DNA from 2 places in the Vagococcus sp. JNUCC 83 genome. Region 2 is predicted to be linked to the other one. Evidence: predicted binding sites of a transcription regulator. Region 2 holds the regulator's gene; the other holds the start of a gene.
What was found. The regulator CtsR, encoded in region 2, represses protease genes until heat stress. The targets are predictions, from matches to a motif close to TTGGTCAAAAAAGGTCAAANA.

Region 1 (15,317 bases), 1.2 Mb from region 2:
CTGAGTAGGCAATAAATCCAATAAGCGATTTTGCTGAGTCGTTAAATGCATTTTTCCCAAGATAGACGACTAGTACAAGTTGGGCAATCCACATTCCCCAAAAGAGTAACGGATTTCCAAAAATTACGGGTAAAACTGATTCGGCAAACACATTTAGTACTAAAAACGATATTAACGCACTAATACCTAAGCCTACACCTAAGTACCCATAAACTTTACTATAAAACTTGGCTAAACCTGTTGTATTTTCAACTGTTTGATGTTGTTGATTCATTGACATCTCTCACTTTCTCTTTTGTATTTAGTTCGACAATAACCACCGAATTTAGAATTCGCTCGTCATCATAATCGTAAGCTTTAACAGAAAGAGTCATTGTACGTTTTAGCTCATCTATATTAATGATTTCAAAGTGAAATGTTAATGTTTCACCGTGATACACATTTCTAAGTAAGTTAAACGTGACGTTTACAATATTCCACCCAGGTCCTGGCAAGTGCTTTGACACATTACTTGAAATAATGCCCATCAGCATTATACTTGGAACAATTGGTGCATCATTGATAGTTTCTTCGGCAAATTCTGTTTGAATAAATAACGGATTTGCATCTTTTGTTAAGCCCAGATATAGAAGGATCTGACTGTCTTCCAATGTTTCTGTAATACTTAATATTTCTCCTTCTTTAAATTCAGATATCAATTTAATTTTGTGTTTTGACGAATCGATGATTACCTCTCCCTTCTGCTTTATCTTATCATATTCCTAATTATTCCCCAACTACATGGTATTTGGTCGAGTACTTCCTAGTAAACTTTCATATGCTACTTCAAATTTTTGGACATCTCCAGCTCCCATAAAGATAACCACAGCATCTTTATAGTCAAGCAATGGTGACATATTTTCTAAAGTGATTAAATCGCCACCTTTTGAAATTTTATCCCCTAAATCTTCAATTTTTACTGATCCTGCTTCCTCTCTAGCAGACCCAAAAATATCACATAAATAAACGTGGTCTGCATGATCTAATGACTCAGCAAATTCATCCATTAACGCAATGGTTCTAGTGAAAGTATGAGGTTGGAATACAGCAATAATCTCTTTATCTGGATATTTTTGTCTTGCTGCATCAATTGTTACTTTAATTTCAGCAGGATGGTGTGCGTAATCATCAACAATGACCATATCAGACACTCGTTTTTCACTAAAGCGACGTTTCACTCCACTAAATGTCAACATTTCTTGTGCAACAAGGCTCATATCAAAACCTTCAAGATAAGAAATAGCAATCACACTTAATGCATTTAAAATATTGTGAACACCATATGTTGGAACCTTAAACTCACCAATAACGTTTCCTTTATGGACAATCTCAAAAGATGACCCTTCTGTCGTACGTTCGATATTGATTGCTTGGAAATCATCTGTATCGTTTAATCCGTAATAATAAATTGGCACATCAGCTTTTAGACGACGTAAGTTTTTATCATCACCAAAAGCTATAATCCCTTTTTTAACTTGTTTGGCAAATGATTGAAACGCATCAAACACATCGTCAATACCGTGATAATAGTCAGGATGATCGAAATCAATATTTGTCATAATCGCATAATCTGGTGAATACGCTAAAAAGTGACGACGGTACTCACACGCTTCAAAACAGAAAAATGTGGCATTTGGTTCGCCATGACCTGTTCCATCCCCAATCAAATAACTTGTTGGTTCTATTCCTGAAAACACGTGAGATAACAGACCTGTAGTCGTTGTTTTTCCGTGTGAACCTGTTACAGCAATACTTGTAAAGTGCTTAATAAATTCACCTAAGAATTTATGATAACGAATGACAGGTAATCCTTTTTTTAAGGCTGCTTTTATTTCAACATGACTGTCAGGAAATGCATTTCCTGCAATAACGATCATGTCATCTTGAATGTTAATTTCTTGAAACGGTTTAATCTCAATATTGGCTAATTCTAATTCTCTTTGAGTAAAGATATACTTTTCGATATCAGACCCTTGAACGTTGTATCCTTTTTGATGCAAAATCAAAGCTAACGCACTCATCCCTGTTCCTTTAATTCCGACAAAATGGTATATCTTATTTTTATGCAGTTCCATAAAAAAACTCCTCTATTCATTAATTATAACTATCATGTATTATCTTACAATTAAGATAACAATTCAATAAAAAATACTTACAAGAATCAATTGATCCAAGTAAGTATTGCCTTAGTCAAAATAATAGTTGTCTAAGTGTTGACTTGACTCATCTTTCATAATACCAGACAACGATTTTTCTAAGCGATGATTTTTCTTCTCAACTTTTTTCTCACTCGTATCATCATCTATCATCTCAACTGGATCCATTTCATCCATTAATAATAGGTTTTCCTCTGATACTTTTCTTAGTTCTTTTACTAATTCGGTTGATTCAATGTCACTTTTTTTAGCTGGTGTATCTTCAATCAGGGATGCCGGAATATATTTTGGTTTAAATAATTCTTGCGGATTTTCCCCTGGTAAATGATATGAAGACTCAAACGGCTTACGCTTATTATACTTTTTACGGTATTTCGCTTGGCCATTTCGATCCGTTTCGTAAAGTTTATTTGAAAAAGAAGATTGTGGCGCATTATATTCTTGTTCCACAGGTTCTGCGTAAACTTGGTTATTCATCGTTTTAATTGCCACATCTTCACTATTTAAACTCACCTTTTTTTCTGGTGATGGTTGTGGCGTTGGTTGTTGTTTAACCGTAGCTTGAGTTGGTTTTTTGCGCTCAATTTTACGTTGCACGACTCGGTTAGGCTCTGCACGCTCAATTTCCATTTCTGGTAATCCGTCCTCACCAAAATATGTTGGTTCAGCCACCATCTCTACAGGATCTAAAATAACTTTATCATTATGTTGACTACTAAACGTTTTCCTAGTATTTGATATAGATTGAGGTTGTCTATTTAATTTAACTCCTGTCTCATCATCGTAAGCAGGAAATCTAAAATGTTTACGTTTATCTGAAAAATTCATCATCTATCATTCCTTTAAATTCACTTTATTTATTTTAACATACCTCCTGTGAGAAAACACTAATTTAACGTTAAATAAATAAAAAGCACAAAGTAAAGACTCTGTACTTTCATCATTTTTTTAATGGAATAAATGCCATAAAAATGGAATGTAGACATCTAGTAGTGGGGCAAGAATACCAAAAAGAATTAAACTAACACCAAAAATAGATAACACAATACCGCTAACTTTACGCGATTTTTTCAACGTATAAACGATTAATACAATAATAAGAGCAACTACCAATAAAATCGCTAGCTCGACTGAGCCCATATTTAAAGGATTGCCATCCACTAGTGGTTTAATAATTTGAGAATACAAGAACCAAATTAATTCAATCACATAGATAACAAAAAATCCTTTTAATAATAAGCGATATTTATTGTTCGACTGATTATTTGCCATTAATTCACTCCTCCCTTCTACATAACACAATACGCATTATACCAAAGTTCACACGATTTGTTAATCCTAATAAACCTTAGTCATACAAAAAAACTAGCCTAAAAGACTAGTCTAGTGAAAAAATTATTTAATAATGTACGATTCCATTACAGGAGCGTTTTCAATTGTGTCAGCAACTGGACATGTTTTATTGATAAAACGCACATAATCAGCGATTTCTTCGTCTGTATTGTCTGCATCAATGTAGAAATTTGAAATAATTTTAGAAAAACCAACTTTAGCATTTGGATTTTTTCCAGAAAAACCGTCAGTATCTAACTCTCCCTCTACTTCAACTCGAATTGATTTAAGATTGATCTTATGATAAGCTGCAAAACTTTTAGCCACAATCACTTTACAAGCCCCTAATGACCCTAATAATGCTTCAACTGGGTTCATTCCTGTATCATTTCCACCAAGATTTTTTGGTTCGTCTAATACAAATTCAAAATCTCGTGATTTCACTGAAACTTGTACGCCTTGTGTGTTTTCTGCCACTGTTTTAAATGTTTGAACTGCCATAATAACATCCTCCTCATTCATTATACCTCTTATGGTATCATATATTCGTTATTTGAGAAGTTGTTTTGTCATTTTTTACTATTATACTAGCTTTTTAAGAACGATTCGTTCTGCTTACTTAATAGCTTTATGTTTAATATTTATGAAAAGAGTAGTCATTGTTTCATTGAAAACAAGGGCTAATGCAATCGATACCCCTACCATTATGGCTTGCGTGCCGTAATCGAGTGCTTTCAAATAACTCGACTCAGCTAACGCATCAAATGCTCGGAATACTAATGACCCTGGGACAACTGGCATGATACCAGGAATGATAAAACTTGTGTCTGGACGACTGGTTTTAAAACTTAAAAACTGGCAAACTGTGGCAAGTAAAAAACAAGAAATCAGGGAAGCCATGACTGGGCTGACAAAATTTTCTGAAAAGTTATACAAAAAAGCCGTTAAAGAACCACACAGGCCACATAACACAATGTAGCGTTTTTCTATATTATTCAACACCGAGGTACCTGCACTCACAAAAAAACTAAATAGTACTTTTGTAATCAACATACTTCCACTCCTTCAAATTATAATAAGTAAATAAACGGTAACGTCAACATCACTGCTGTATTTATTGTACTAATTCCCTGAGCCAAACCAGTGATATAATCCCCTTGGATACTCGAACGAATTGAATTGACCAATGACGCTCCTGGTAAAAATGGCATAATACAAGCGAGAAAAATCGAAAATTCACTATCGATGATTTGGTGACTAAATAAAAATTTTGCAGTTATAGAAATAAAACAAGAGGCCACAAAAACAGAGAATATTTGAACATCAACATACGCATCTAGTAACATATAAATATAGTAAGCTAGTGCCCCAACACCAAACGCCACAAACATTTTTGCGGACAAACCACTGATTAACACAAACATTGACGAACAAATCGCCCCTGCACTGATAATCTGAAATACCTTGGAAAAAGCATACGTGTTTCGATCAATTTGTTTTAATGATTCATAAAAATCTTCTAAAGACAGTTTTTTATCATAAAATGACTTAATAGTTTCTTCCATTTTGCCTATTTTTTCAAAATTATAGGAGGTTTTGGTCGCATTAATCATTTTTACTTCATTTGTATCAAGATTAATTAGCACCAAACCAGTCTGTGTCATGAAAATAGAAAAATTACTTAAATTCATGAAACCTAGTAATTTTGTTAACTTCTCTCTGACTTCTACTACTGCGTAATTATTTTCAAGTAACAACTTTCCGTAAAAAAGTGCCACTCGCGTTTCTGTATTGATCGTTGAAACATCTTTGTCCATCAAAAAGCACCACCTTTTTTAAGTATCTTTTTTGAACATTGTATCCTAAAAAAGAAAGAAGACAAACTCATCGCTTCTTTCTTTAACAAACTTTTATTAATCAATCAGAGCTTTATCGTAAATCGTGTAATCACATCGGTAAATAAACAAATATTTTCCGTCAATTAAAATCCCCGTACTCTTTGGGACGTCAGTTGAATACATTGACACTTTATTTCCAGCATAAGTAGCAAGTGGTGTCCCATTTTGACTACGAATCAAAATCACTTTATCTTTTCCTTTAAACGAGTTACTAAAATCGTTCACCATTGAGTTAATCATCGGAACACTTCTTTTTGTATTATTGATATCGACTTTATCAGCATACTCATCAAAAATATTAGTTAATCCTTTTTCTTCAATAATCATGGATGAACCCACATGATGCATTTCATTACGTCCGACAGTGATTTGAATGACACTTGAGTCTTTGCTGTCTTCATCAGTATCAAAGGTATCATCTCTTTCAATCTTCACTGATTTACCTTGTACTTTATCCATGACTTGACTTTGCTCGTCATACGTTCTAACAGTCATCTCTAATCCTTTAAAACTTTGTTCAAACTGTTTAAATGAATTCATAATATCTTGGCAGCCAGATAACAAAATCACCATGACACTAAGTAAGCCTGCGACCATTAACTGTTTCTTCTTTTTCATCTCGTTCCTCCTAAAACTAAAAAAAGCAAAGACACCTTAGCATCTTTGCTTTATATTATACTACTCTTCTGTTTTTAATGCAGTAAATGTCAGTTTACCATCAACGATTTCAATCATCACATCTGTTTTTGGTCCAACTTTTCCTGCCACGATTTCTTTAGCTAAAGGTGTTTCTACTTCTTTTGTTAAGAATCGTTTGATTGGGCGAGCACCATAGATTGGATCATAGGCTTGTTCAGCGATCCAAGTTTTGGCATCATCAGAGATTGTTAATTGAATATCTTGATGAGCTAAACGTCTTGTTAAGCTTTCAGTCATTTTAACAATAATGTCTTTAACATTGTCTAGACTAAGTGGGCTAAACAAGATAGTGTCATCAATACGGTTTAAGAATTCTGGTTTAAAGTGACCACGTAATAATTCAAGAACGCCTTCTTTAGCACTTTCTGATACGTTTCCTTCTTCATCTACGCCATCAAGCAATAATTGTGACCCAATATTACTTGTCATGATTAACACAGTGTTTTTAAAGTCAACCACACGACCTTTAGAGTCAGTCAAACGGCCATCATCTAACACTTGAAGTAAAATGTTAAACACATCTGGATGAGCTTTTTCAATTTCATCAAGCAAGACAATTGTGTAAGGACTTCTTCTTACAGCCTCTGTTAATTGGCCGCCTTCTTCGTAACCAACATAGCCAGGAGGAGCTCCGACTAAACGAGACACACTATGTTTTTCCATGTACTCACTCATATCAAGACGTACCATGTGATCTTCAGAATCAAATAAGTTTTCAGCTAATGATTTAGCTAACTCAGTTTTACCCACACCAGTAGGTCCTAAGAATAAGAATGAACCAAGTGGACGATTAGGATCTTGTAATCCAGCACGAGAACGAATTACCGCATCAGATACCGCATCAACTGCCTCGTCTTGACCAATCACACGTTTATGTAATGTTTCATTTAAGCGCAAGATTTTTTCTCTTTCGCCTTCTTCAAGACGTTTCACTGGAATACCAGTTAATCGACCCACAACAACGGCGATTTCTTTATCCGTTACGACTTCTTGAACCATACGTCCATCATGTTTTTCTTTTTCTTCCAAGTCTTTTAATTCTTTTTCAAGTTTCGGAATAGTACCATGACGTAACACAGCAGCTTCTTCTAAGTCGTAGTTGCTTTCTGCGTTTTCAAGTTGTGTTCTAGCTTGATCTAACTCAGAACGTTTTTCGTTTACTTTGTTTAATTCTTCTTTTTCTGTTTCCCATTGCATTTTAAGCGTATTGGCTTCTTCTCTTAATTCGGCTAATTCACCTTGAAGAATATCTAAACGTTTTTTACTTGCGTCGTCATCTTCTTTTTTAAGAGCCGCTTCTTCGATTTCTAACTGCATTAAACGTCTGGTTACTTGGTCTAATTCAGTTGGCATAGAATTCATTTCCACACGAATAGTCGCACATGCTTCGTCGACTAAGTCAATCGCTTTATCAGGTAAGTAACGATCAGTAATGTAACGATTAGACAATGTACTTGCTGCAACTAACGCATTATCATGAATGTTTACCCCATGATGGATTTCAAAACGTTCTTTTAGTCCACGTAAAATACTAATAGTGTCTTCAACAGTTGGTTCTTTCACTAATACTTTTTGGAAACGTCTTTCTAAGGCCTTATCAGTTTCCATGTATTCACGGTACTCATCAAGAGTTGTTGCACCAATACAATGCAACTCACCACGAGCAAGCATTGGTTTAAGTAAGTTACCAGCGTCCATACTACCTTCTGTTTTACCAGCTCCGACAATGGTATGAATTTCATCGATGAACAAAATAATTTCGCCATCACTATTTTTTACTTCTTTTAAAACAGCTTTTAGACGTTCTTCAAATTCTCCTCTGAATTTCGCTCCAGCAATTAACGAGCCCATATCTAAAGAAATAATGGTTTTGTTTTTTAAGTTTTCAGGAACGTCTTTTTTCACGATACGTTGTGCTAACCCTTCAATAATCGCTGTTTTACCAACACCTGGCTCACCGATTAATACTGGGTTATTTTTTGTTTTACGTGATAAAATACGAATCACATCACGAATTTCTTCGTCACGTCCAATGATTGGGTCTTGTTTTCCTGATTTTACTGCTTCATTAAGATTTGTTCCGTATTTTTCTAGTGCTTCATATTGTTCTTCTTGATTTTGACTAGTCACACGTTCTCCTCCTCTCAAATCTTTAATACGTTCTGTTAACTCAGCTTCAGTGACTTTTTGAGCCATTAAAAAGCGAGTTAAGCTAAAGTTTTTAAGTTTCATTAATGCTAAAACAACGACTTCTGTTGAAAGATAATCATCATTAAAGCTTTCTCTAATTTTGTCTGCTTCTTGTAATAGATTAAATAAGTTTTGACTTAAATTTTGACCATATTGGACATTGCCACTAACAGTTGGTAATTTATCTAATTCATTGTCTACTTCTCTTTCAAATGCATCAACATCTAAGCCGATACCAGCATATAAGTTTCTTGCAAAATGATTGGGTTGTAAAAATATTTTCCACAAGTGGACGATATCAATGTCTTGGTTTTTTCGAGTGATTGCAACTTGTTGTGCTTCGGCAATAGCTTGTTGCAATGTCGTAGTCATTTTTTCTATATTCATATCATTACCCCCTTATTCTCAACTACAATTATTATTTTACATCATTGGTCAAATTTGGTCAAACAAAAAGACTCGACAATTTTTTTATAATTCTATTATATTTATTAGTTTAGCACAGAACGATATTTTTTTGAGTTTCAAACAGACAGTTTCGACTAAAAAACACAAAAAAGACTCGAATATCATCGAGTCTTCAAACTTTTTATGCTTTTTCTTCATTTAGTTTAACAATTTCCACAATTAAGCTAGTCGCTTTTTCCATGCTCTCAACTGCTACGTATTCAAAACGTCCATGCATGTTTTCTCCACCAGCAAAAATGTTTGGTGTCGGTAAGCCCATATAAGAAATTTTAGAACCATCTGTTCCACCACGTACAGGTGCTTTATTAGGTTCAATGTCTAGATTTCGCATTGCTTCATCAACTAAATCAATGATACTCATGTCTTTTTCGATGATTTCACGCATGTTGTAGTATTGGTCAAATAAGTTTAATGACACACGTTCTTGACCAAATCCATCGTTTAATTCTTTCACAATTGATTGGATCAACGCTTTACGTGCTTCAAATTTTTCACGGTTATGATCACGAATAATGTAAGTCATAGTGGCTTCATCAGGTACACCATCTAATTGTAATAAATGGAAGAATCCTTCATAGCCATCTGTTTTTTCAGGCACTTCATCTTGTGGTAATTTATTATGCAAATCAATCGCTACTTGCAAAGCATTAATCATTGTGTCTTTTGCTGTACCTGGGTGAACATTTTTACCTTCGATTGAAATTTCAGCTTGAGCGGCGCTAAATGTTTCAAATTGTAACTCACCAACTGGTCCACCATCCATTGTATAAGCAAAATCAACTGGAAATTCTTCCACGTTAAATTTATCTGCCCCAACGCCAATTTCTTCGTCTGGGCCAAATGCTACCATAATTTTACCATGTTTAATTTCTGGATGATTCACTAGGTATTCCATCGCAGTCATAATTTCAGCAATTCCTGATTTATCATCTGCACCTAAAAGTGTTGAGCCATCTGTTGTAATTAATGTTTGACCTTTGTAGTTAACTAAGTTAGGAAAATCTTTAACTGTTAATTTAAATTTACCTTCTTTATCTAATGGAATATCACTTTGACCATCATAATTTTCAACAAATTGTGGGTTCACACCAACAGCGTTAAAATCAGCTGTATCCATATGCGCGATAAATCCAATGCTACGCACGTCTTTATCCGTATTGCTTGGTAAAGTGGCAATCACAAAACCATTTTCTTCGTTATGGAACACATCAGACATGCCAATGTCTTCTAATTCTTTTTTCAATTCTTTAGCAAACGCAATTTGTGTGGGTGTTGATGGTGTGGTGTTACTTGTTGCGTCCGATCTTGTTTCTGTCTTAACATATTTGATAAATCTTGGCACTAAATTTGTATACATAAATGACACTCCCTTATATTATTTCAAACGGATTGGTATCAACGTCACTTTCAATAAACGTGACATCCCAATCGTTTTGTTGTTTCCATTGATTAAATAATTCGACATAATACTTTTTACAAACAGACTCAATGTAATGTCCTGGGTCAATCACTGATAACCCTTCTTCCATCATATCGTGCGCTGTATGGTAATACACATCTCCAGTGATATACACATCGGCCCCTTTTTTAAGGGCATCTTTATAAAATTTTTCACCACTACCACCACAAATAGCCACTGTTTTTACTTCTTTGTCTTTTGTGTCAGTGGTTAAACGAATCGCATTTAAGCCAAAGGTTTGTTTGACTTTTTCAACAAAATCAAGTAATGACATAGGTTGAGATAGTTTTCCAATACGACCAATCCCATATGTTTTTGATAAATTCTCTAACGGAAAAATATCAAACATAGGCTCTTCATATGGATGTACTTCGTAAATAATTGATAACACTGTTTGATATTGGTGTGGTAAGAACATTAATTCAATTTTTTCCTCTTCCACACTGGTTAAGTCATCAATATCACCTATTGCTGGATTGGCGTTTTCAAGTGGTCGGAAACGTCCAGTTCCATTTGATGAAAAACTTGTGGAATCATAGTCATGATACGCCCCAATACCTGCTTCACCAAATGCTTCACGTAGTGCGTTAGCCTGGGATTTTGGTACATAAACTACTAACTTACGATAAAAGTATTCATGTGTCTTTCGCAAATAATCAGTAGGCGACACATCCAACATGTCACAAAACAGATCATTTAATCCATTATCCACGATGTCCATGTTCGTATGCGCAGCGTATACAGCAATGTCATGCTTTAATAAGTCTGCATACATTTTAGTTTGAAAATCATCAACTAATAGATGCTTCACTGGTCGAAAAATAGGTGGATGCTTAGCAATAATTAAATCGATGTCTTTATCAATCGCTTCTTGTACCACGTCCGGTCTAACATCGAGCGTCATCATCACACGATTAATTGGTTTATTAAGTGTCCCAATATGTAACCCAACTGGGTCTTTGTCTTCAGCTAACTCTAAAGGCACTACTGATTCAAACTGCTGAATAAATTCAGCTCCTGTTATTTTCAAGATAATACCTCCTTGATTAAATCACATTGATGATTGATTTGTGCGATTTTTTCCTCTTGATTTGTTTTAGATTGAGAAAGTTGATTCATCACACGTTCGTATTGTTCTAATTCAAACTGCCATTTTTTCTTAAAAACATCAGAAGATTCTTTCATCAAAAATGGGCCAAATAATTCTTCTGATTCTGTTAATGTCACCTGATTCTCAGAAGCTTCTGCTACAATTATTTCATACGTTTTATCGTTTTCACTCAGTATCTTTTCGTCTCGAATAACGTAATAGTTTTCAACTAACCAACGTCTTAAGACATGAGAGCCAACGTTTGGTTGTAAGATTAACAATTCTTTGCGAGTCAAACATTTTTTGTTTTTGCCACGTTCTAAAATATCGCGAATGAGTGTGCCACCCATCCCGCAAATTGTGATAGCACTCACATCATCATAAGGTTTGATGACTTCTAAGCCGTCTCCTAATCTGACATCTATTTTATCTGTCAGTAATAAATCATTGACTAATTTTTCAGCAGATTCATATGGACCTTTGACGACTTCTCCGGCAATAGCTCCTGTAATCTGATGGTTTAATATTAAATGAGCAGGCAAATAAGCATGGTCAGAGCCGATATCTGCTAAAAAGCTACCCTGTGGTACTAACTTTGCTACTGCTTCCAAACGGTTTGATAATTGTTGATAATCCATATATTCGCCTCACTTTTCATCATTAATCTTATTATAACACTAATCATATTTTTTTAAATGATATTAACAGTATGATTTCTGTTATTTATAAAAAAAGAACCGACAAGATAACTTGCCAGTCCTTTCAATTTAATTAAGCATTGTCTGCTTGTTTTTTACGTTTTGCTGCTTTTTCACGTTCAGCTTTGTTTAAGATTTGTTTTCTTAAACGAATGCTTTCTGGTGTTACTTCACAGTATTCATCATCATTTAAGAATTGTAATGATTCTTCTAATGTTAAGATTTTTGGTTTTTTAATCACTGATGTTTGGTCTTTTGTTGCAGAACGCACGTTAGTCATTTGTTTTGCTTTTGTGATGTTAACACCTAAGTCATTTTCACGAGAGTTTTGACCAACGATCATTCCTTCGTATACTTCTGTACCTGGCTCAACAAAGACAGTCCCACGTTCTTCAATACTCATGATAGAGTAAGTTGTTGCTTTACCTTGGTCGATAGATACTAATGCACCGTTACGACGACCACTTACTAAACCAGAGATTACTGGTAAGTATGAGTCAAACGTGTGGTTCATGATACCATATCCACGAGTTAATGACATAAATTCAGTTGAGTAACCAATTAATCCACGAGCTGGAGCTAAGAAGATTAAACGGACTTGACCGTTACCTGAGTTAATCATGTCTTGCATTTCTGCTTTACGTTGACCTAATGACTCGATAACGCCACCCATGTATTCTTCAGGCGTATCAATTTGTACACGTTCAAACGGCTCACATAAGACGCCATCAACGTCACGATAAATAACGCTTGGACGAGATACTTGTAACTCGTATCCTTCACGACGCATGTTTTCAATTAAGATAGACAAATGTAATTCTCCACGTCCAGAAACGATCCATTTATCTGGCGATTCAGTTTCTTCTACTTTAAGAGACACATCTGTTTGTAATTGGTTTTGTAGACGTTCTTCAATTTTACGAGCAGTCACGTATTTTCCTTCACGGCCTGCAAATGGAGAGTTGTTTACTAAGAAAGTCATTTGTAATGTTGGCTCATCAATATGTAAGATTGGTAATGCATCTTGGTTGTCAACTGGTGTCACAGTTTCTCCAACGAAGATATCTTCCATACCTGAAACCGCGATTAAATCACCAGCTTTAGCTTCATTGATTTCCACACGAGTTAATCCTAAGAAACCTAATAATTTAGTCACACGGAATTTTTTAACTGAACCGTCTAATTTCATTAAAGCAACTTGGTCACCCACTTTGATTGTTCCACGGAAAACACGACCAATCCCAATACGTCCAACATAATCGTTGTAATCAAGTAATGACACTTGGAATTGTAGTGGCTCATCACTATTGTCAATAGGAGCAGGAATATGCTCAATAATTGAGTCTAGTACGTGATTCATTGTGTGTTCTTGAACAGCTGGATCATCAGATAAACTTGATGTTCCGTTTACTGCTGCCGCATATACTACTGGGAATTCTAATTGGTCATCATCTGCACCTAGTTCGATGAATAACTCTAATACTTCGTCTACTACTTCAGCTGGACGAGCAGTTGGTTTATCTATTTTATTGACAACCACGATTGGTGTTAATTTTTGCTCTAACGCTTTTTTCAACACAAAACGTGTTTGTGGCATTGTTCCTTCGTACGCATCAACGACTAAAACCACACCGTCTACCATTTTCATGATACGTTCTACTTCTCCACCAAAGTCCGCATGTCCAGGTGTATCTAGAATATTGATGTGTTTTCCAGCATAGTTGATCGCTGTATTTTTAGCTAAAATCGTAATACCACGCTCTTTTTCAATATCACCAGAGTCCATTGCACGTTCTTGTAACTGTGTATGACCCTCCAATGTATTAGATTGTTTTAACAACTCGTCTACCAAAGTTGTTTTACCATGGTCAACGTGGGCTATGATGGCCACATTACGAATATCTTCTCTTAATTTCACTATTATATACTCTCCTTACTGTTTAAAAACATAAGCAATTGATTATCGCTTAAATTAACCGACTATTCAGTATAACAAAAAAATTCCATGAAAAAAAGTGAAAGTTTTTCATTTTTGATTTATTTTTAAAAAAATTTTTGTATATCACTAAATGTCTGTGGTGTTGCTACAACAAAGTACTGACGATCACCTAAAATATCATAGTCAGAATCTGGGTATTTTCGACATACAAGTCCTAATGCTTCAGCTAACACTGTTCCTGCTGCAAAGTCCCATGGCGCTAAGTTTGAAATATAGCCATTTTGTTTGCCACAGATGACATTTAAAAAATCCAAACCAGCACATCCTAACATTCTCACACCTATAGCCTCTGAAGCAATGTCTTTACTGTGCTCATAATTAGCTGAATACATTCCCACATTACACCCCATCAAGCCATCCTCTAAAGGTAGATTTTCGGGTGTCTCTAATTTTACATCATTTAGAAAAACCCCAATTTCTGGTCCACCATATGCAAATTCATGTTTCATGACATCATAAATAAACCCTAGAAGCGGTTTTCCATTTTCAAAAATACCAACCATGACACAGAAATTTTCCTGTTGCTTAACAAAATTTAGCGTCCCATCTATTGGATCGATAATCCAAATACGCCCATCGATAGTTGAAACATCTCTTCCTGTTCCTTCTTCACCAATGATTCGATCATTTGGGTACGCTTCATTTATTTTATTAACTAAAAAAGCTTCTGTTCCTTTATCAACATTTGTTACCAAGTCACTACGATGTGATTTTTCCTCTACCTTGACTACTTGTTTTAACTCGTTTTTGATGTATTCGCCAGCTTCTTCCACCCAGCTTTTAACTTGTTGCATTAATTCGTTAGTTTCCATAATCTAAGTCCTTTCTTTTGATGAGTCCTGTTTGCTTTTTCTTTGCAACGTTGACTACTTTATACAATGAATAGCCTGTCAGTTCTTCAAATTCACGACCTAATTGACGTTCCTCACCAATACTTTTTACCACTGACTTAAATTCCTTGTAAGTCGCTAAAAAATCCTCTACCGTTATTTTAGATTCATAGGCTGTTTCGACTGCTTGCCAGATCCCCATCACTTGGATTAATTCGTCTGTTGTCCAATCTGGATTCATTGGATAGCTAAAATTCTCTTTCACTTGCTCACCTGTTCTTTTTATAATCTTTCGCTTCATTTAAAAGTGTATCAAAAAAAAAGGCAAAACGATAGTAAAAACGAACAAAAGCCAAAAAAAGACAGTATAAATTTCCTTTTTTGGCTTATCGTTTATTTTTTTATGTCATGATCTGGGAAAGTCACTTTAAATGTCGTTCCCACACCTGGTTCGCTAAA
Region 2 (15,317 bases):
TCTACTGCAAGAGGTGCGCCAAAAATATCCCCCATAAAACGAGAATATTCAGACCAGTTCATCCCAAATTGAAATTCCTGAATAAGCCCTGTTACAACCCCTACAGCAAAACCAATTAAGAAGATATTTCCCCAAAATTTTGCCATATCTTTATAAATTTTATCTTTTTTGACAACATACATTGTCTCCATTACTGCAACGGCAAATGCCATTCCAATAGACATCGGCACGAAAAAGAAATGGAAGACAGTTGTCATACCAAACTGGAACCGCGCCAAAAATTCGATATCCATAAATAATCCTCCTTATATAAATCTATTTAACAAACTTATTATACCCGATAGAACAGTTACTTTCAAAATGTTTTCAACTTGTTATTATATAATAATAAATTTAATTAGCGTTTTTTATTTTCCGCTATCTCATTGTAACAAATTCTTCTGCCCCAGTTGGGTGAATCGCCACTGTCTGATCAAAATCAGCTTTTGTTGCACCCATCCTAACAGCAACAGCAAATCCTTGTAACATTTCATCCACACCAAGGCCAATACCGTGTAATCCAACAATCTTTTCTTCTTTTCCGACACACACAAGTTTCATCCAACATTTTTCGCGAACTTCAGTTATCGCAAATTGCATTGGTGTAAAACGGGAAGTATATATCTTAACATCATCTCCGTATTGCTCTCTCGCTTCTTTTTCTGTTAAACCAACTGTACCAATCGCTGGATGTGAAAAGACTACAGTTGGGACAGTATGATACTCTAAGTACATATTACCTTGATGATTAAATAATCGTTCTGATAATCTTCTCCCCGCTGCAATTGCTACAGGTGTTAGATTTATTTTATCAATAACATCCCCAACAGCATAGATTCCTTCTTGTGTTGTATTTTGATATTTATCTACTTTTATGGCTCCTCTATCGGTCAATTCAACATCTGTCACGTCAAGATTTAATCCATCCATATTTGGCACTCTACCAATTGCCCAAATAATTTCATCCACTTCAAGAGAATGACCATTTTCAAAATGCAACACATAACTATTGTCTATTTTTTCGACTTTTTTAGGCACACTATTGGCATGTAAGTTCATACCACTTTTTTCATAACTCTCAGTTAATCCTTTAATCAACAACTCATCAAATTCACGTAAAAATGTGTCACGTCTAAATGCCAAGTGAGTTGTTGCTCCTAATCCGTGTAGCACACCTGCGATTTCAACTGCAATATAACCTGCTCCAACTACTGCCACACGTTTTGGTAGTTCTGTTAATTCAAAGAAACCATTTGAGTCAATCCCATATTCTGCACCTGGAATATCTGGACGAATAATTTTTCCACCTGTTGCAATTAAAATGTGAGGAGCTGTAAATGTTTTTCCATTCACTTCTACCACATTTTTCTCTTTAAATTTAGCGTATCCTTTAATATGAGTCACGCCATTACTTTCTAAGCCTTTCAAATATAATCCATTTAATCGCTTAATATATGTTTGACGATTTTCTACTAAACGCGCCATGTTAAACTCATCGACAGTCACATCAAATCCATACTCATATGCTTGATGATGTAGCATATCATTCATCTGAGAAGCTGACCACATCACTTTTTTCGGCACACAGCCAACATTAACGCATGTGCCTCCAAGTTCATTTCCTTCTATTAAAAGAACTTTTGCACCGTACATCCCCGCACGATTTGCTGAAGCTATTCCGCCACTTCCGCCACCAATTACTATATAATCAAATGTTTTCATTTATTTTCTCCCTTTTTATTTTTGTTTACGAATCATGTCTCCCGGCTTAACCGGCTGTTCTACTGGCATTTTCACAATCATCATAGCATTCGGTGCTTTTTCAATAGGCTCACCATCTTCATTCCACATTTCTGAAATATTTTGTTCAAAATGAGTAAACCCGGGACCATAAAATTCTATGCGATCATCTAGTCTAAAGTGATTACGTTGTTGGATAGTAGCAATTTTTGTTGCGTCATCATATTCTAACACCTCACCAATGAACTTATACACTGGAATCTTGCGACGTTTTCCAAATAACTGTTCCTCATCAGTTGGCACATGATAATAAAAACCAGTTGCCAATTCTCGTTGGGCTACTTTCCATAATTCATCTATCCATTCTTGTTTACACACATAATTTTCCGGATCTTCCATATAACTATCAACTGCTTTTTTATAGACATTAGAAACAGTAGATACATAATGGATTGACTTCATACGTCCCTCTATTTTTAGACTGTCGACACCATTTTTTACCAAATCTGGAATATGTTCAATCATAGACATATCCACTGCACTCATCGAAAATGGTTCACTAACTTCACCTGTATCCGTTAATGAACGTCTTTCCTCACCAAATGGCATATCGAATAAATCATATTTCCAACGGCATGATTGCGAGCAACCACCACGGTTCGCATCTCTGTGACTCATATGATTAGATAATGTACAACGCCCTGAATAAGAGATACACATCGCCCCATGAATAAAGGCTTCAATTTCGATATCTGTATTTTCACGAATTTTAGCCACTTCGTCCATCGATACTTCTCGACCTAAAACGACACGCTCTAATCCTTCATTTTTCCAAAACTCCAATGTTTCAAAATTTGTTGCAGAGGATTGTGTGGATAAATGGACGGGAAGTCCTGGTGCTTCTGTAACACAGATTTCTATTAAAGCTGGATCAGAAACAATTACGGCACTTATACCAATATCTCTTAATTTTCTAAAAAATTCACCAGAACCTTTAGCATCACCTTCATGAGTTACCATATTAGCTGCAACGTACACTTTAGCACCGTATTCTTTAGCAAAAGCCACACCTTCTTCCATTTCTTCGTAAGAAAAATTTCCAGCACGACTTCTCAAACCATAAGCATTTCCACCAATATAAACAGCATCCGCTCCATAACGAATAGCGACTTTTAATTTTTCTAATGTACCTGCTGGAGCTAATACTTCTGGTCGTTTCAATGTATTTGTCATTTCTATTCTCTCCTACTTAATTTCTTCAGGATCTAAATAATAAAAACCAGTATCCAAACTTCTGCCCGTTGGATGATGTTCCATAATCACTTTTTGCAACGACTTAGCTAAATCTTCTGTCCAAGTATTAGCCAGTAAAGCTTGTTTTGCTTCAATAAAACACGAAACAATCGAGACAAAATTTCCTCCTGGTGTATACATCCCGTCTAACTTCCAATGAGTTAATCCACTACCATATAATTCTTTTAGTTCAAACATTAAGTCTACATCATTTGTTGCATAAATGTGTGTACCATGCTTGTCTTCAAAAATAGAATAATGTGTGTCTTCATCCTTAGGTTCAGATATAAATAGTCCATCTTCTTTTGATACATTATCTTGTTGTTTGGTAAAATTAAAATAATTAGTAATCAGTGGGCGCTTTGAATGATGGATACATGTGGCTCCATAAACCAATACCTCAGTAAACACTTGTGTGTCTTTAGCAATTTTTTGTAACTCATCAAACGGAATTTCCCTTGCTAATACAGCACCCGTCGCTCCACGCTTGGCCCAAAAATTAACTTGTCGAGAGCTTGTTACCATTGTTTCTGCATTATAGATATAAGGTAATTTATAGCCATTTCGTTGTAAAACATAAATAACACCAGGATCGCCAACAATAATATCATCGACTCCTATCGACTCTAAAAAAGTTAAATATTCCGGTATTTTTTCCATTTTATCTGGGTGCATAATGGCACTCACTGCCACACGTGCTTTTTTCCCATTCTCATGAGCTAATTGAACAAGTTCAGACATTTCTTTTCTTGTAAAGTAATGCGGTAAACGAAGCCCGAATTCTTCTTCTCCAAAACAGATGACATCAATATCTAACTCAACTAATTGACATGCTTGTTCTATTGAGTCAACTGTCGTACTGATTTCTATCATACTAGACACTCCTATTCCATTATAAACAATTTTATCCTACCATACAGACTATTAAAACTGCAATGCTTCACAATAGAAAAGCGCTAGTTATTCAACTAACGCTTGCTGGCTACACTTTTTCTGCTTGCTTAATTTTCGTATTAATTTTTCCCTTTGATGCACCAAGAGTAATAGTATCCCCAGTTTTAAGTTCACCTGACAGTAACAATTCACTTAGTTTATCTTCTACTTCTTTCTGCAGAGCTCGACGAATAGGACGAGCTCCGTATTCTGGGTCAAACCCTTCACTACTAATCACATCAATAGCAGCTGGAGTTAATTTTAAAGTAATATCTTGTTCTTTTAATCTTTCAATAACATCTTTAGACATTATTTTAACAATTTCATGTAATTGTTCTTTATTTAGTGAGTGGAACACAACAACTTCATCGACACGATTTAAGAACTCTGGTCTAAATGATTTTTTCAGCTCTTCTAAAATACGGGATTTCATTGCTTTATAATCTTTTGTTCCATCTGTTACACCAAACCCTACTGTCTTTTCATCGCGTAAAGCTGTCGCACCGATGTTTGATGTCATAATAATAATCGTATTCTTAAAGTCCACTTTACGTCCTTTAGCATCCGTTAAATGCCCATCATCAAGTACTTGTAACAGCACATTAAACACATCTGGATGTGCCTTTTCGACTTCATCAAGTAGTACAACTGAATATGGTTTCTGACGAATACGCTCAGTTAATTGTCCACCCTCATCATATCCAACATATCCAGGAGGTGACCCAACTAATCTACTAGTACTATGTTTTTCCATGAACTCTGACATATCTACTCGAATTAATGCATCTTCTGAGCCAAACATCACTTGCGCAATAGTTTTTGCTAATTCTGTTTTCCCTACTCCTGTTGGTCCTAAAAACATAAATGAACCAATTGGTCGATTAGGACTTTTCAATCCACTTCTTGCTCGTCTGATTGCTCGAGACACAGAATCAACAGCCTCTTCTTGACCAACCACACGTTTGTGCAACACTTTTTCTAACTCAAGCAATCGTTCACTTTCTTTTTTCTCAAGCTGAGTTAAAGGAATACCTGTCCACTGAGAAATAACTGATTCAATATCTTTCTCAGTAACACTCTGTTGGTATCTTGTTGCTTCTTTTTCTTGTTGCTCAACTAATTTCGCTAATTTTTTCAGTGCCTTTTTTTCAACTTCTCTAATTTCCACGACTTCAGAAAAGTTTTGCGTTAAAATGGCTGCTTCTTTTTCTTTGTATATATCAGCTAATACTTGTTGCTGCTTAACAATAGGAGAAGGTCTTTCATCTTTATTTAATCTTACTCTTGCTGCTGCCTCGTCAATTAAGTCAATAGCTTTATCAGGTAATTGTCGGTCATTTATATATCGAATAGATAATTTTACAGCTGCTTGAACAGCCTCATCATTAATAGCTACTTGATGATGTTCTTCATATTTATTTTTTAATCCAGACAAGATTGCAACTGTCTCTTCTTCTGTTGGCTCATCTACCATAATTTTAGCAAAACGACGTTCTAATGCAGAATCTTTTTCTATATATTTTTGATACTCATCAAGTGTCGTCGCGCCGATTGTTTGTAACTCTCCACGAGCTAGTGCTGGTTTTAAGATATTAGACGCATCAATCGCACCCTCAGCGCCACCAGCGCCTATTAGAGTATGCAACTCATCAATAAATAAGATAACTTCACCATCATGATAAATTTCATCAACCAATTTTTTCATTCGGTCTTCAAATTCACCACGGTATTTTGTTCCAGCTACCACAGCTCCCATATCAAGCATCATTACTCGTTTGTTTCTCATGTCTTTTGGTACTTTAGCTTCGACTATTCTTTGAGCTAGACCTTCAGCTATAGCTGTTTTCCCTACACCAGGCTCCCCTACAAGAACAGGATTATTCTTAGTTCGTCTACTTAATACTTGTATAAGGCGATCAACCTCTACGTCTCTGCCAACTAATGGGTCTAAACGACTTTCTCGAGCACTTTGAGTTAAATCCCTTGCTAAAGAATCCAGTGTCGGCGTTCCGTCATTTCGAGGAGATTTACCTACCTTTTTAGACTTCCCATTTTTACTATTTTCAGTTATTCCGATACGTTTTAAAATATCTTTACGTAATTTAGGTAACTCAACCCCTAAATTTTGTAAAATCCTTGCAGATAAAAGCGTATCCTCTCTAATCAAAGCCAACAAAATATGCTCTGTTCCAATGCTTGGTGCTCCTAAACGCTTACTCTCATCACCAGCAAACGCTAGTACATCTTTTGCTCTAGGTGAATATGGCAGTAATTCTGTTGATTTTGCTTTGTACTTACCATACTGAACGACTTGTTCTACTTCTTCAAATAAATCGTCCTCCCCTATATTAAGCTGACGAATTGATTTCCCACCAATTCCTCTTGGCTCTTTTAATAATCCAATTAATATATCTTCAGTTCCTACAACATCATGTCTAAAATATTTTGCACTCTCTTGTGCTAAATTTAGTACATCATTTGACCGTTTAGTAAATAATTCGCTCATATATCTCGCTCCTCTTCTTCATAAGTTAAGCGTTCTAACACGTCAATCATCATATTTGCTCGTAATAATTTTTCTTCAGGAGAACGACTAATACCTGTTAATTTAAAAGTAGCATGCAATAAATGTTTTTCTCTAAATGTAATAATATCATTATCTTGTAATTCATTTAAAATAGCAAATGCTTCACTTTCAGTTAAACCATTACTTATCATATTTGGTATTTCTTCACATAATTTCGTGGTGTATTGTATTAATTTAACTTTAACAATTCGAATATACCCACCACCACCACGTTTACTCTCAACCCTATAACCTTTAGGAACCGTAAATCTAGTATTTATGACATAATTAATTTGTGATGGGACACAATTAAATTGTTCCGCTATTTCTGCGCGTTTAATTTCAATAATATCTTCTTCTTTTAGTAATTCTTTTAAATAGTCTTCAATTATATCAGACATATTTTTATTACCCATACTATCACCACCTCTTACGTTTAAAGACAAATTGACTTATATTGACCTTTATTATACAAAATAATTTATTATATTCATACTATTTAGATTGAATTTATGTAAAACAACACGTTTTAAACATCTTAAACATCTCTATACAAAAAAACATCATCGTAATTAACGATGATGTTTAAACAGTCAGCTACTATACCGGCGGCCGGGGTCGAACCGGCACGCCCGTGAGGGCACTGGATTTTGAGTCCAGCGCGTCTGCCAATTCCGCCACGCCGGCAAAACAAGAGGCGGTAACCGGATTTGAACCGATGATAAAGGTTTTGCAGACCTCTGCCTTACCACTTGGCTATACCGCCTTTAAATAAACTGGGCTAGCTGGATTCGAACCAACGAGTGACGGAGTCAAAGTCCGTTGCCTTACCGCTTGGCTATAGCCCATTAACAAAAAAGGCGACTGATGGGAATCGAACCCACGAATGCCGGAGCCACAATCCGGTGCGTTAACCACTTCGCCACAGTCGCCATATTAAAACAGGGGTAGTAGGACTCGAACCCACGCTGACGGTTTTGGAGACCGTAGTTCTACCACTAAACTATACCCCTTTAAATATGGAGGGGGGCAGATTCGAACTGCCGAACCCGAAGGAGCGGATTTACAGTCCGCCGCGTTTAGCCACTTCGCTACCCCTCCAAATGGCGCAAGACAGAATCGAACTGCCGACACACGGAGCTTCAATCCGTTGCTCTACCAACTGAGCTACTGCGCCAATAACGGTCCCGACGGGAATCGAACCCGCGATCTCCTGCGTGACAGGCAGGCATGTTAACCCCTACACCACGGAACCTTTTATTGTAGATATTATATTTTATGACCCGTACGGGACTCGAACCCGTGTTACCGCCGTGAAAGGGCGGTGTCTTAACCGCTTGACCAACGGGCCAATTAATTATCTTTTTCTTTTAAAACGGAGAGTAAGGGATTCGAACCCTTGAGACAGTTATTACCGCCTACATGATTTCCAATCATGCTCCTTCGGCCAACTCGGACAACTCTCCTGAGTTTTAACCTTATATAAAAAGAACTCCGGCAGTAGGACTCGAACCTACGACATCATGATTAACAGTCATGCGCTACTACCAACTGAGCTATGCCGGATAAAAATAAAAGCACGGCAACGTCCTACTCTCACAAAGGGAAACCCTTCACTACCCTCGGCGCTAAGAAGCTTAACTTCTGTGTTCGGCATGGTTACAGGTGTATCCTTCTTGCCATCGCCACCGCACTTTTTATTTCTGTTGAGTGTTTATTCACTCAAAACTGGATGTTTTGTTAGTATCAATATATTCTTCCACCGCTATCTTGGTTAAGTCCTCGACCGATTAGTACTAGTCCGCTCCATACATCACTGTACTTCCACTCCTAGCCTATCTACCTGATCATCTTTCAGGGGTCTTACTTCCTTAAAGGAATGGGAAATCTCATCTTGAGGGGGGCTTCACGCTTAGATGCTTTCAGCGTTTATCCCGTCCATACATAGCTACCCAGCAATGCCCTTGGCAGAACAACTGGTACACCAGAGGTATGTCCATCCCGGTCCTCTCGTACTAAGGACAGCTCCTCTCAAATTTCCAACGCCCGCGACGGATAGGGACCGAACTGTCTCACGACGTTCTGAACCCAGCTCGCGTGCCGCTTTAATGGGCGAACAGCCCAACCCTTGGGACCGACTACAGCCCCAGGATGCGACGAGCCGACATCGAGGTGCCAAACCTCCCCGTCGATGTGAACTCTTGGGGGAGATAAGCCTGTTATCCCCAGGGTAGCTTTTATCCGTTGAGCGATGGCCCTTCCATGCGGAACCACCGGATCACTAAGCCCGACTTTCGTCCCTGCTCGAGTTGTAGCTCTCGCAGTCAAGCTCCCTTCTGCCTTTGCACTCTACGAATGATTTCCAACCATTCTGAGGGAACCTTTGGGCGCCTCCGTTACCTTTTGGGAGGCGACCGCCCCAGTCAAACTGTCCATCTGACACTGTCTCCCACCACGATAAGTGGTGCGGGTTAGAATGGTCATAACACAAGGGTAGTATCCCACCAGCGCCTCCATCGAAACTAGCGTTCCGACTTCTACGGCTCCTACCTATCCTGTACATATGTCACAAACATTCAATATCAAACTACAGTAAAGCTCCATGGGGTCTTTCCGTCCTGTCGCGGGTAACCTGCATCTTCACAGGTACTAAAATTTCACCGAGTCTCTCGTTGAGACAGTGCCCAAATCGTTACGCCTTTCGTGCGGGTCGGAACTTACCCGACAAGGAATTTCGCTACCTTAGGACCGTTATAGTTACGGCCGCCGTTTACTGGGGCTTCAATTTTGAGCTTCGCTATTGCTAACCCATCCTCTTAACCTTCCAGCACCGGGCAGGCGTCAGCCCCTATACGTCATCTTTCGATTTTGCAGAGACCTGTGTTTTTGATAAACAGTCGCTTGGGCCTATTCACTGCGGCTGAACTTGCGTTCAGCACCCCTTCTCCCGAAGTTACGGGGTCATTTTGCCGAGTTCCTTAACGAGAGTTCTCTCGCTCACCTTAGGATTCTCTCCTCGACTACCTGTGTCGGTTTGCGGTACGGGTCATTTGTTTCTAACTAGAAGCTTTTCTTGACAGTGTGACATTGAGACTTCGGTACTTTATTTCCCTACTCATCACAACTCGTCCTTAAAGATAAAAGCATTTAACTCTTATCAAGACTTGTTGCTTGAACGTGCACTTCCAGTCGCACGATCCCATAGCCTCCTGTGTCCCTCCATTGTTCAAACAAAACAAACGAGTACAGGAATCTCAACCTGTTGTCCATCGCCTACGCCTATCGGCCTCAGCTTAGGTCCCGACTAACCCTGGGAGGACGAGCCTTCCCCAGGAAACCTTAGTCATTCGGTGGACAGGATTCTCACCTGTCTTTCGCTACTCATACCGGCATTCTCACTTCTAAGCGCTCCACCAGTCCTTACGATCCAGCTTCAACGCCCTTAGAACGCTCTCCTACCATAGAACCAAAGGTTCTATCCACAGCTTCGGTAACATGTTTAGCCCCGGTACATTTTCGGCGCAAGGGCACTCGACTAGTGAGCTATTACGCACTCTTTAAATGGTGGCTGCTTCTGAGCCAACATCCTAGTTGTTTGTGCACCCTCACATCCTTTTCCACTTAACATGTATTTTGGGACCTTAGCTGGTGGTCTGGGCTGTTTCCCTTTCGACAATGGATCTTATCACTCACTGTCTGACTCCCGGATATAAATGAATGGCATTCGGAGTTTATCTGAATTCGGTAACCCAAGACGGGCCCCTAGTCCAAACAGTGCTCTACCTCCATCATTCTCAAATCCGAGGCTAGCCCTAAAGCTATTTCGGAGAGAACCAGCTATCTCCAAGTTCGTTTGGAATTTCTCCGCTACCCACACCTCATCCCCGCACTTTTCAACGTACGTGGGTTCGGTCCTCCAGTGCGTTTTACCACACCTTCAACCTGGACATGGGTAGGTCACATGGTTTCGGGTCTACGACAACATACTCATTCGCCCTATTCAGACTCGCTTTCGCTACGGCTCCGCTTCTTCAGCTTAACCTCGCATGCTATCGTAACTCGCCGGTTCATTCTGCAAAAGGCACGCTATCACCCATTAACGGGCTCTAACTTCTTGTAAGCACACGGTTTCAGGTTCTATTTCACTCCCCTTCCGGGGTGCTTTTCACCTTTCCCTCACGGTACTGGTTCACTATCGGTCACTAGAGAGTATTTAGCCTTGGGAGATGGTCCTCCCGGATTCCGACGGAATTTCTCGTGTTCCGCCGTACTCAGGATACTCATAGGTGTGTTGTCAATTTCGTCTACGGGGCTTTTACCCGCTACGGCTGACCTTTCCAAGTCGATTCGACTATCCACAACAGCTACCACAGCTGAGTCCTACAACCCCAACAAGCAAGCTTGTTGGTTTGGGCTGTTTCCGTTTCGCTCGCCGCTACTAAGGAAATCGATTTTTCTTTCTCTTCCTGCAGGTACTTAGATGTTTCAGTTCTCTGCGTCTACCTTCTAATAGCTATGTATTCACTATTAGATAATATCCTATAAAAGATATTGGGTTCCCCCATTCGGAAATCTCCGGATCATAGCTTACTTACAGCTCCCCGAAGCATATCGGTGTTAGTCCCGTCCTTCATCGGCTTCTAGTGCCAAGGCATCCACCGTGCGCCCTTATTCACTTAACCTTTTCTAACCTAACGGTTAGCTTGTTTTTTATTAATAACTACCTAGCGATAGATAATTATTAACACATTTCACAGTTCTTTAAAAGAAACTATTCAACGCGGTGTTCTCGGTTTATATTGATATCTAACTTCAACTATCCAGTTTTCAATGAACAAATACTTTTTGAGAGTAGACCTCTCAAAACTGAACAAAGTAAAGACAAAATGTGTTTTCCGTAATTATCCTTAGAAAGGAGGTGATCCAGCCGCACCTTCCGATACGGCTACCTTGTTACGACTTCACCCCAATCATCTATCCCACCTTAGGCGGCTGGCTCCAAAAGGTTACCTCACCGACTTTGGGTGTTACAAACTCTCGTGGTGTGACGGGCGGTGTGTACAAGGCCCGGGAACGTATTCACCGTGGCATGCTGATCCACGATTACTAGCGATTCCGGCTTCATGTAGGCGAGTTGCAGCCTACAATCCGAACTGAGAACAGCTTTAAGAGATTAGCTAAACCTCGCGGTCTCGCAACTCATTGTACTGTCCATTGTAGCACGTGTGTAGCCCAGGTCATAAGGGGCATGATGATTTGACGTCATCCCCACCTTCCTCCGGTTTGTCACCGGCAGTCTCGCTAGAGTGCCCAACTGAATGATGGCAACTAACAATAAGGGTTGCGCTCGTTGCGGGACTTAACCCAACATCTCACGACACGAGCTGACGACAACCATGCACCACCTGTCACTTTGTCCCCGAAGGGAAAGCTCTATCTCTAGAGTGGTCAAAGGATGTCAAGACCTGGTAAGGTTCTTCGCGTTGCTTCGAATTAAACCACATGCTCCACCGCTTGTGCGGGCCCCCGTCAATTCCTTTGAGTTTCAGCCTTGCGGCCGTACTCCCCAGGCGGAGTGCTTAATGCGTTAACTGCAGCACTGAAGGGCGGAAACCCTCCAACACTTAGCACTCATCGTTTACGGCGTGGACTACCAGGGTATCTAATCCTGTTTGCTCCCCACGCTTTCGAGCCTCAGCGTCAGTTACAGACCAGAGAGTCGCCTTCGCCACTGGTGTTCCTCCATATATCTACGCATTTCACCGCTACACATGGAATTCCACTCTCCTCTTCTGCACTCAAGTCCTCCAGTTTCCAATGACCTTCCTCGGTTGAGCCGAGGGCTTTCACATCAGACTTAAAAGACCGCCTGCGCTCGCTTTACGCCCAATAAATCCGGACAACGCTTGCCACCTACGTATTACCGCGGCTGCTGGCACGTAGTTAGCCGTGGCTTTCTGGTTAGATACCGTCAAGGTGATAACAGTTACTCTATCACTTGTTCTTCTCTAACAACAGAGTTTTACGATCCGAAAACCTTCTTCACTCACGCGGCGTTGCTCGGTCAGACTTTCGTCCATTGCCGAAGATTCCCTACTGCTGCCTCCCGTAGGAGTCTGGGCCGTGTCTCAGTCCCAGTGTGGCCGATCACCCTCTCAGGTCGGCTATGCATCACGGTCTTGGTAGGCCGTTACCCCACCAACTAACTAATGCACCGCGGGCCCATCCACCAGTGACACCCGAAAGCGTCTTTTATACTTTTGCCATGCAGCAAAAGCAATTATGCGGTATTAGCACCTGTTTCCAAGTGTTATCCCCCTCTGGTGGGCAGGTTGCCCACGTGTTACTCACCCGTCCGCCACTCATTTCTTTTCGGTGGAGCAAGCTCCGGTGAAAAGAAATGCGTTCGACTTGCATGTATTAGGCACGCCGCCAGCGTTCGTCCTGAGCCAGGATCAAACTCTCAATAAAAAGTTGATTAACATCTTACGATGTTTAAGCTCATTTGTTTAAAACTTGCTAGCGAATATTATTCACTAAATATGGTTTGTTTCTACATAGTAGAAACGCCCTACACATTTGGTTTGTCTTACTTTGTTCAGTTTTCAAAGGTCTAAACTTCGTTGCCGTAACAACTTTTATATCATACCAAGTTGTTATCTTATTGTCAACAACTTTTTTTAATTTTTTGAGAAAATTCTCAAAATCGGGAAGACAGGATTCGAACCTGCGACCCCTTGGTCCCAAACCAAGTGCTCTACCAAGCTGAGCTACTTCCCGTATTAAATTAAACGCGCCCAAGAGGAGTCGAACCCCTAACCTTCTGATCCGTAGTCAGACACTCTATCCAGTTGAGCTATGGGCGCTATGTTTGATGCCGAGGACCGGAATCGAACCGGTACGGTGATCACTCACCGCAGGATTTTAAGTCCTGTGCGTCTGCCAGTTCCGCCACCCCGGCTAGAACTTATAAAAGCGGAAGACGGGGTTCGAACCCGCGACCCCCACCTTGGCAAGGTGATGTTCTACCACTGAACTACTTCCGCTTATAGATGCCGGCTAAAGGACTTGAACCCTCGACCCTCTGATTACAAATCAGATGCTCTACCAACTGAGCTAAGCCGGCAAAATTTAATACGAATGCTTTCCCTTCGTATTATAGCTTATTATAGTAATGACCCGTACTGGGCTCGAACCAGTGACCCTCTGATTAAAAGTCAGATGCTCTACCAACTGAGCTAACGAGTCAAATCTTATGGAGGTTAACGGGATCGAACCGCTGACCCCCTGCTTGTAAGGCAGGTGCTCTCCCAGCTGAGCTAAACCTCCATCATGATAAAAATAAAAGCACGGCAACGTCCTACTCTCACAAAGGGAAACCCTTCACTACCCTCGGCGCTAAGAAGCTTAACTTCTGTGTTCGGCATGGTTACAGGTGTATCCTTCTTGCCATCGCCACCGCACTTTTTATTTCTGTTGAGTGTTTATTCACTCAAAACTGGATGTTTTGTTAGTATCAATATATTCTTCCACCGCTATCTTGGTTAAGTCCTCGACCGATTAGTACTAGTCCGCTCCATACATCACTGTACTTCCACTCCTAGCCTATCTACCTGATCATCTTTCAGGGGTCTTACTTCCTTAAAGGAATGGGAAATCTCATCTTGAGGGGGGCTTCACGCTTAGATGCTTTCAGCGTTTATCCCGTCCATACATAGCTACCCAGCAATGCCCTTGGCAGAACAACTGGTACACCAGAGGTATGTCCATCCCGGTCCTCTCGTACTAAGGACAGCTCCTCTCAAATTTCCAACGCCCGCGACGGATAGGGACCGAACTGTCTCACGACGTTCTGAACCCAGCTCGCGTGCCGCTTTAATGGGCGAACAGCCCAACCCTTGGGACCGACTACAGCCCCAGGATGCGACGAGCCGACATCGAGGTGCCAAACCTCCCCGTCGATGTGAACTCTTGGGGGAGATAAGCCTGTTATCCCCAGGGTAGCTTTTATCCGTTGAGCGATGGCCCTTCCATGCGGAACCACCGGATCACTAAGCCCGACTTTCGTCCCTGCTCGAGTTGTAGCTCTCGCAGTCAAGCTCCCTTCTGCCTTTGCACTCTACGAATGATTTCCAACCATTCTGAGGGAACCTTTGGGCGCCTCCGTTACCTTTTGGGAGGCGACCGCCCCAGTCAAACTGTCCATCTGACACTGTCTCCCACCACGATAAGTGGTGCGGGTTAGAATGGTCATAACACAAGGGTAGTATCCCACCAGCGCCTCCATCGAAACTAGCGTTCCGACTTCTACGGCTCCTACCTATCCTGTACATATGTCACAAACATTCAATATCAAACTACAGTAAAGCTCCATGGGGTCTTTCCGTCCTGTCGCGGGTAACCTGCATCTTCACAGGTACTAAAATTTCACCGAGTCTCTCGTTGAGACAGTGCCCAAATCGTTACGCCTTTCGTGCGGGTCGGAACTTACCCGACAAGGAATTTCGCTACCTTAGGACCGTTATAGTTACGGCCGCCGTTTACTGGGGCTTCAATTTTGAGCTTCGCTATTGCTAACCCATCCTCTTAACCTTCCAGCACCGGGCAGGCGTCAGCCCCTATACGTCATCTTTCGATTTTGCAGAGACCTGTGTTTTTGATAAACAGTCGCTTGGGCCTATTCACTGCGGCTGAACTTGCGTTCAGCACCCCTTCTCCCGAAGTTACGGGGTCATTTTGCCGAGTT

Region 1: clpB (ATP-dependent chaperone ClpB) is a predicted target of CtsR. The motif match lies at 8,746-8,766, and genes of this name have one in related genera.

What each region holds. Positions count from the first base shown of each region.
Region 1 covers NZ_CM132204.1:931,251-946,567, forward strand. Annotated here, with positions in the region: gene JNUCC83_RS04375 (Bax inhibitor-1/YccA family protein) at 1-280, opposite strand, end outside; gene JNUCC83_RS04380 (MaoC family dehydratase) at 249-704, opposite strand; gene murC (UDP-N-acetylmuramate--L-alanine ligase) at 777-2,114, opposite strand; gene JNUCC83_RS04390 (hypothetical protein) at 2,226-3,026, opposite strand; gene JNUCC83_RS04395 (hypothetical protein) at 3,144-3,467, opposite strand; gene JNUCC83_RS04400 (OsmC family protein) at 3,591-4,028, opposite strand; gene JNUCC83_RS04405 (threonine/serine exporter family protein) at 4,143-4,580, opposite strand; gene JNUCC83_RS04410 (threonine/serine exporter family protein) at 4,598-5,344, opposite strand; gene JNUCC83_RS04415 (DUF5052 family protein) at 5,441-6,043, opposite strand; gene clpB (ATP-dependent chaperone ClpB) at 6,104-8,701, opposite strand; gene pepT (peptidase T) at 8,904-10,139, opposite strand; gene JNUCC83_RS04430 (Nif3-like dinuclear metal center hexameric protein) at 10,153-11,271, opposite strand; gene JNUCC83_RS04435 (tRNA (adenine(22)-N(1))-methyltransferase) at 11,268-11,969, opposite strand; gene typA (translational GTPase TypA) at 12,103-13,947, opposite strand; gene JNUCC83_RS04445 (inositol monophosphatase family protein) at 14,073-14,840, opposite strand; gene JNUCC83_RS04450 (UPF0223 family protein) at 14,830-15,159, opposite strand; gene JNUCC83_RS04455 (ATP-binding protein) at 15,252-15,317, opposite strand, start outside.
Region 2 covers NZ_CM132204.1:2,236,568-2,251,884, reverse strand. Annotated here, with positions in the region: gene JNUCC83_RS11085 (cytochrome ubiquinol oxidase subunit I) at 1-293, opposite strand, end outside; gene gor (glutathione-disulfide reductase) at 418-1,761, opposite strand; gene JNUCC83_RS11075 (peptidase U32 family protein) at 1,777-3,012, opposite strand; gene JNUCC83_RS11070 (peptidase U32 family protein) at 3,025-3,945, opposite strand; gene JNUCC83_RS11065 (ATP-dependent Clp protease ATP-binding subunit) at 4,055-6,511, opposite strand; gene JNUCC83_RS11060 (CtsR family transcriptional regulator) at 6,508-6,987, opposite strand; tRNA gene JNUCC83_RS11055 (tRNA-Leu) at 7,175-7,258, opposite strand; tRNA gene JNUCC83_RS11050 (tRNA-Cys) at 7,267-7,337, opposite strand; tRNA gene JNUCC83_RS11045 (tRNA-Gln) at 7,348-7,419, opposite strand; tRNA gene JNUCC83_RS11040 (tRNA-His) at 7,431-7,503, opposite strand; tRNA gene JNUCC83_RS11035 (tRNA-Trp) at 7,514-7,584, opposite strand; tRNA gene JNUCC83_RS11030 (tRNA-Tyr) at 7,592-7,672, opposite strand; tRNA gene JNUCC83_RS11025 (tRNA-Phe) at 7,676-7,748, opposite strand; tRNA gene JNUCC83_RS11020 (tRNA-Asp) at 7,754-7,826, opposite strand; tRNA gene JNUCC83_RS11015 (tRNA-Glu) at 7,851-7,922, opposite strand; tRNA gene JNUCC83_RS11010 (tRNA-Ser) at 7,948-8,037, opposite strand; tRNA gene JNUCC83_RS11005 (tRNA-Asn) at 8,064-8,137, opposite strand; rRNA gene rrf (5S ribosomal RNA) at 8,149-8,264, opposite strand; rRNA gene JNUCC83_RS10995 (23S ribosomal RNA) at 8,342-11,253, opposite strand; rRNA gene JNUCC83_RS10990 (16S ribosomal RNA) at 11,483-13,042, opposite strand; tRNA gene JNUCC83_RS10985 (tRNA-Pro) at 13,278-13,351, opposite strand; tRNA gene JNUCC83_RS10980 (tRNA-Arg) at 13,364-13,437, opposite strand; tRNA gene JNUCC83_RS10975 (tRNA-Leu) at 13,447-13,532, opposite strand; tRNA gene JNUCC83_RS10970 (tRNA-Gly) at 13,546-13,617, opposite strand; tRNA gene JNUCC83_RS10965 (tRNA-Thr) at 13,625-13,697, opposite strand; tRNA gene JNUCC83_RS10960 (tRNA-Lys) at 13,747-13,819, opposite strand; tRNA gene JNUCC83_RS10955 (tRNA-Val) at 13,828-13,900, opposite strand; rRNA gene rrf (5S ribosomal RNA) at 13,919-14,034, opposite strand; rRNA gene JNUCC83_RS10945 (23S ribosomal RNA) at 14,112-15,317, opposite strand, start outside.